DNA from 2 places in the Streptococcus sp. 210928-DFI.4.42 genome. Region 2 is predicted to be linked to the other one. Evidence: predicted binding sites of a transcription regulator. Region 2 holds the regulator's gene; the other holds the start of a gene.
The links. The regulator NrdR, encoded in region 2, represses ribonucleotide reductase genes. The targets are predictions, from matches to a motif close to ACACNATATATNGTGT.
Positions count from the first base shown of each region.

Region 1 (3,419 bases), on a different contig from region 2:
GAGCATCTTTAAGGAGAGCCCATTCAGCTTTTTGTTTGGCATAAGCTTCACCAGCTGCTTTGAAGGCTGCGATTTGTTCTTCAGTAGGGTTGATCACCACTTCACCAGTGATCCCTGAAACAGCCAAAACATCACCATCTTTGACAAGTTCTGTAATGTTATTTGTACCCAAAACAGCTGCGATTTCAAGTGTACGCGCCATGATAGCTGAGTGACTGGTACGTCCACCGATGTTAGTAACAAAGGCTTTTACGTACTTTTTGTTCAACTGAGCTGTATCAGATGGTGTCAAGTCATGCGCTACCACGATTGCTTCTTCATTGATAGAAGCAGGGTTTGGCAATTTCTTACCAAGCAAGTTGGCAAGGACACGTTTGGTAACGTCGCGAATGTCTGCTGCACGTTCTTGCATGTAAGGATTGTCTTCCATTCCTTCAAAGATTGCAATGAACATGTCAGTGACTTCTTTCAAGCCAGCCTCTGCATTGATTTTTTTCGTACGAATCGTTTCTTTGATCTGACCAATCATTTCAGGGTCAGCGAGAACCATCATATGCGCATCAAAAACTTGCGCTGCTTCTTCACCAAGGCTTGCTACTGCATTCTCCCGAATAAGAGAAAGCTCGTTTTGTGAAGCTTCAAGAGCTGCATCCAAACGAGCTTCTTCTGCACTTGTATCTTCGACTGAAACAGTCTCAAATGATAAGTCTGGTTGAATGAGCAAATATGCCTTAGCAACGGCAACACCGTCAGATGCTGCAATTCCTTTTAGCATTTTTGTCATATTTTTAAGCCAATCCTTCTTTAGTCATTGTTTCTGAAATAGCTGCGATTGCATCATCAGCGTCAGCACCTTCAGCAGAAATTACAACGTCAGCACCTTGACCAACACCAAGGCTCATAACACCCATGATTGATTTCAAGTTAACTGATTTACCTTTGTATTCAAGAGTGATGTCTGATGCAAATTTGCTAGCAGTTTGAACCAACAAAGTTGCTGGACGTGCGTGGATACCTGTTTCTGCCACGATGTGGAAATCTTTAGAAGCCATAATTGGACTCTCCTTTTAAAAAATAGTTTTTGAGTTACCTTTTGATAACCCTTACAATTTGGTATTATATCATCTTTTGAAATTTTTTTCAAGATTTTTATCACTGACTTACAGAAAAAGACTGCGAAAAATCCCAATTTAGATACATTCTAAGAAGTACCTGAAGAATGGAGAACAAATCTTTTCAATTTTCTACTATATTATAAGTAACATTTTCCTCCGCTTTCAAATAAAAAGAAGCAAGTGTACCACAGGATATTGATTCACAAAAAAATTATAACTAATTAAAGATGCTTTAAAGCCTATTCCTATCCCATTTCTTGGAATTTCTCAATTTCCGTTCACCACAATATATTGTGTTTTAAAAACCCCATTTCATATCTTTGCACAATATTTAGTTTTATTTTGTTGACAAGTTGCTGGATTTTGTTTATACTGTTTACAGATTTATATTTCGATAGGAGAACGAAAAAGAAATGGTAACCATTTATTCAAAAAATAATTGTGTTCAATGCAAAATGACCAAGCGATTCCTCGATAGCAATCATGTGGAATACCGCGAAATTAACTTAGATGAACAGCCAGAATTTGTAGAGCATGTTAAGAACCTTGGCTTCAATGCTGCTCCAGTTATTCAAACACCGGATGAAGTATTTTCTGGTTTTCAACCAGCTAAGTTGAAGAAACTTTCTTAATAAACACAGTATTTTGCTTAAATAGGGTCTAGCGTTAGCAACCTAACACTAGACTTTTTACTTGGAAAGAGAGGACTTCTCCTCTTCATTTTTTTGAACTAGAAAAGGATTATTATGGGATTAAAATCTCTTGAAGATGTGACGTATTTTCGTCTTAACAATGAAATCAACCGTCCAGTAAACGGCCAAATCATGCTTCATAAAGATAAAGAAGCTTTGGATGCGTTCTTTAAAGAAAATGTTGTACCAAATACTAGAACCTTTGACTCGATTACAGACAAGATTCAGTACCTTCTCGAGCACAATTACATTGAGAGAGCTTTTATCGAGAAATACCGTCCTGAATTTTTAGAGGAATTGGCCCAATTTATCAAAGATCAAAACTTCCAATTCAAGTCCTTCATGGCGGCCTACAAATTCTATAACCAATACGCTTTGAAAACAAATGATGGAGAATACTATCTTGAAAGCATGGAAGACCGTGTCTTTTTCAATGCTCTCTATTTTGCTGATGGAAATGAAGCTATCGCGCGAGACATCGCAAACGAAATTATCCACCAACGCTACCAACCAGCTACTCCTTCTTTCTTAAACGCTGGACGTGCCCGCCGTGGGGAATTGGTATCATGTTTCTTGATCCAAGTAACCGATGATATGAATGCGATCGGACGTTCCATCAACTCTGCCCTTCAACTGTCTCGTATCGGTGGTGGGGTTGGGATTTCTCTCAGCAACCTTCGTGAAGCTGGAGCACCAATCAAAGGGTATGAAGGAGCCGCTTCTGGAGTGGTTCCAGTTATGAAACTCTTCGAAGATAGCTTCTCTTACTCTAACCAATTGGGACAACGCCAAGGGGCTGGGGTGGTTTACCTCAACGTCTTCCACCCAGACATCATCGCCTTCCTTTCAACTAAGAAAGAAAATGCTGATGAAAAAGTTCGGGTGAAGACTCTCTCACTTGGGGTCGTCGTGCCAGACAAGTTCTACGAGTTGGCGCGTAAGAATGAAGAAATGTACCTCTTCAGCCCATACTCTGTAGAACGTGAATACGGAGTACCATTTAACTACATCGACATCACTGAAAAATACGATGAGTTGGTTGCTAATCCAAACATCCGCAAGACAAAAATTAAGGCGCGTGATTTGGAAACTGAAATTTCTAAATTGCAACAAGAATCTGGTTACCCATATGTAGTTAACATCGATACTGCTAACCGTGCAAACCCTGTTGATGGCAAGATCATCATGAGTAACTTGTGTTCAGAGATCCTCCAGGTTCAAGAGCCAAGCTTGATCAACGATGCTCAAGAATTCATTAAAATGGGGACAGACGTCTCATGTAACCTTGGTTCAACCAACGTAGTCAACATGATGACCTCACCTGACTTTGGTCGTTCGATTCGTGCCATGGTTCGTGCTTTGACCTTCGTCACAGATAGCTCCCACATTGTAGCTGTTCCTACAATCGACCACGGAAACAGCCAAGCGCATACCTTTGGTCTTGGAGCCATGGGACTTCACAGCTACCTTGCCCAACAATTGATCGAATACGGATCACCTGAGTCTGTCGAGTTCACCAGCATCTACTTCATGCTCATGAACTACTGGACCCTAGTAGAATCAAATAACATTGCGCGTGAACGGGGTATTACCTTCCACAACTTTGAAAAAT
Region 1 is NZ_JAJCHF010000002.1:116,055-119,473, forward strand. It holds gene ptsP (phosphoenolpyruvate--protein phosphotransferase) at 1-784, opposite strand, end outside; gene LIZ08_RS01425 (phosphocarrier protein HPr) at 789-1,052, opposite strand; gene nrdH (glutaredoxin-like protein NrdH) at 1,529-1,747, shown strand; gene nrdE (class 1b ribonucleoside-diphosphate reductase subunit alpha) at 1,862-3,419, shown strand, end outside.
Region 1: nrdH (glutaredoxin-like protein NrdH) is a predicted target of NrdR. The motif match lies at 1,397-1,412, and genes of this name have one in related genera.

Region 2 (3,419 bases):
CTACTCCGAAATCACCATAGAGGTAGATCCCCTTTTGATATTCAGGATAGTTGGCCACAAAATTAGCTAATTCTTCAAAGGCCTCAAATCGCCCCTTATCATCGAGTTCCACCTTGGCTAGACTCGCTTCTTTCAAGGTTGAAGGGAGATTGATCAAGTTGAGACGTTGGTTGATCGCAGCTCGTTTTTGGGCTTCGATTAACTCTGGCGTTTCCTCATAAGCGACATCCGCATAGCCTTCATTCATGGTGAGGATGGGCTTATAACCTTTGGCAATATAATCCGGATCTCCCAATAAGAAACGGTTGCGTTCACTAATGTATTGATTAAATTTTGAAATACTCCGTCGAATTTCTTGTTCAGACAAAGACTGGTCCTTGATAAAGGCAGCCACTTCTTGGTCTGCCAAGATCTGTGCGACCAAATCCTCATAGTTAAATTGACGCGCACGGTTCATGTGAGACATGGTTTGACCTACACTTTCCATCTACTCACCTCCTTGATTCAGTTTTTCTAATAGGCGTTGTTTCTCTTTAGCAAGATCCACCTTTTCTGCTTGACTGGTTTGATTTTGATAGTTTGGTTGGCTCCACTTGGGAACATTGCTGTTCTTGCCCTTGGCTGATGTAGGACTCGTCCCCTTGTTTCCTTGAGCTTTAGCTTGTTCCTGGCGTTCTCGAACTTTTAAAATCGCTAGTTCTGCACTGTTGACCCCTTGATAAGAAAAATCATTTCCCACCTTCAAAGCATACTTTTCATTGAGATTAGCAGACTGGGTCTTGTTAAAGGTCAACAACAAGATAATATTGATCACCTCGTCTAGTAAGCCTAGATCAGCTAACTTGGATAATGTCTTGCGTTCGCTCTGCGTAATGGTCGCATTGCGCGCCTTCTTAATCTCTGCTAGAAATTGTAGGCTGGATTTTGCCTTAGCTTCCCTCAGAATGGTTTCTTCCTGACGGCTATAGGACATGCGTGGTTGCTCTTGGCTCGCCTGAGCCAACTTTTGCTTCATTCTCTTTGGAGAGACAATCCGGTCTACAGCTGTTTCTTTCGCTAAAAGATAAGTTTCATACCAGGTCCATTGTTGCTCTTCTGCGATGGCAAAGAGGGCTAGGGTTGCTTCTCCTTCATCCACAAAACGAAGTCCATCACGCCCCATCATTCGCTTAAACATCTCCATATCAAACTGCTGTTTCTTACTTGGAAGAACAGTCACCTCCCCAGCATCTAGTCCAAAGACTTGCGAGAAGGAAACTTGCCGTCTAGTCCCTAAAGAGCGTGCTGGGAGCAGATCCTCCACGGCCTTTTCCCCAATCTTTTTTTCAAGCAAGCGTTTGAAAACAGCATTCGAAAAAAATTGTTCTGAGGCAAGAGGAGCATGTAACTGGATGGTGATCCCAACTTCTTCCTCATAGAGATCGATCAACCCCATAGCAATTAAGCGATCAAAGGCGAGTAGCATCTGTGGAAATCCTATATTTAAGTGATTGAGGATTTGAGCAAGTAAATATTGTTTTTCACCCTGATCATAAGAGGCGAGCAGATAACGATAAACTGCTACTGTTTCCGTCTCCAAAATAGGCAGGTAATACTGCTCCAATGCAGCCCCTGCCGGTGGAAGAAGATTATTTTTTAAAAATGCGAAAGGCGTATTGGGCTTCATCTATTTTTCCTTTTTCTTCTTGGTTCCCTTCGTAATTTGTTTCAAGAGGGTCTCTAACTCACCGACATCCTTGAAACTCCGGTAAACACTAGCAAAACGGACATAGGTGATCTCATCTAGATCTGCTAACTCATCCATGACCAACGAACCAATATATTCACTGTTGATTTCATTATCACTTTGGCTGCGAACCTTTTGCTCGATCCGGTTTACAATTTCTTCGATTTCGTCACTAGAAACAGGCCGTTTTTGAGCTGAGCGGATAATACCATTAAAGATTTTATCACGAGAAAATTGCTCGCGTGTCCCATCCTTTTTGACGACCACTAGAGTCCGCTCTTCCACTCGTTCGTAGGTAGTAAAGCGATAATGGCACTCTTCGCATTCCCTGCGACGACGGATGGTATTCCCATCTTCAGCTTGTCGACTATCCACCACACTAGACTTACTTCCACCACATTTTGGACAACGCATTTGCTACCTCCTTAAACTGTTTTAACACTTCATTTTACCATAAATTGAATCGTAAAGAAAGCAGAAGAACAGGAGAATCCCCTATGCTTGCTCCTCATTGATCCATAAAAAAGAGTCGAAGGACGATTGAATAAAATCGTTTTCCTTTCGACTCTCCATTTATATTAAAGTGATAATTCGGCTTCTAAGCCATAGTGATCACTGACATGGGGTTTGTTTTGATCATCAAAAATGACATGTAGACGCTGGATGTCCCATTCTGGACTTGCAAAGACGTAATCGATTCGCAATGGAACTTGATTATCCGTCCAGCCATCGATTCCAGGACCTACAGTATAAGTCCCCTTTGTTTCTTTAGCTTCGATAAAGCTGTCTTGAAGCTTAAGGGAACTGGATAGAATCGTCTCATACCCTTCTTGACCGGCAGGATTATTGAAATCACCAGCTAGAATAAAGGGTTTGCCTACTTGGCTGAAGTAGTTCTCAATGCGTGGCCACTCAAATTGGAAACCTTTGTCCCACCAAGAAAGATGGACGCTGGCAACAGCAATCTCTTTGCCATCTACACTTGTATGGGCAACGGCTACTCGACGAGTATGGTAGTCCGTTGGATCATCCATATTGGATACCAAAATCTCATCCGCCTTCAAGGGTTGACGCGAAAGAACGGCCACACCCTCATTGAGGTGATCATAGCCAATATGGTTATAAGCCCAAGTCCAATAATAGTGGAGTCCTTGAGCAGCTAACTCTTCTACCAATACGCGAACAAAGTGATCTTTGTGAATGGCTACAGATGATGGCAAGGCTTGATAATACTCATCTGTTTCGACTGCTTCTGAGCCCATTTCTTGATTGACCTCTTGGAAACAGATCACATCATATTGCGCTTCCAAAATTTGTTCCTTGAGGGTTTCAAATTTTTGCTGAGCATTCTCTTCCATCCAACTATGGGAATTTAATGTTAAAAATTTCATCCCCTGATTTCTCCTTCTCTCCAAATCAAGAAACGGCAAGAGGCCGGGTGCACTGCCCCAACCTCATTTTCTTTGCCGATGTCTTTTATAATTCTACTGTTGCAACTGGCGCATTTGCTGCCAATTTACCAGTATGTTCGACCTTAACGGATTTAATCGCATCTGCATTTGTGAAGACAACAATTGTTGAAGTTTCACGACCAGCTTCACGGATCGCATCAAGGTCTGCTTCTACCAAGAGGTCTCCAGCAGCCACTGTTTGACCTTCAGAAACTTTAACCTCAAATGGTTTTCCTTCAAGA
Region 2 is NZ_JAJCHF010000017.1:22,688-26,106, forward strand. It holds gene dnaI (primosomal protein DnaI) at 1-487, opposite strand, end outside; gene LIZ08_RS07315 (DnaD domain protein) at 488-1,666, opposite strand; gene nrdR (transcriptional regulator NrdR) at 1,667-2,140, opposite strand; gene LIZ08_RS07325 (endonuclease/exonuclease/phosphatase family protein) at 2,305-3,117, opposite strand; gene LIZ08_RS07330 (PTS transporter subunit IIBC) at 3,203-3,419, opposite strand, start outside.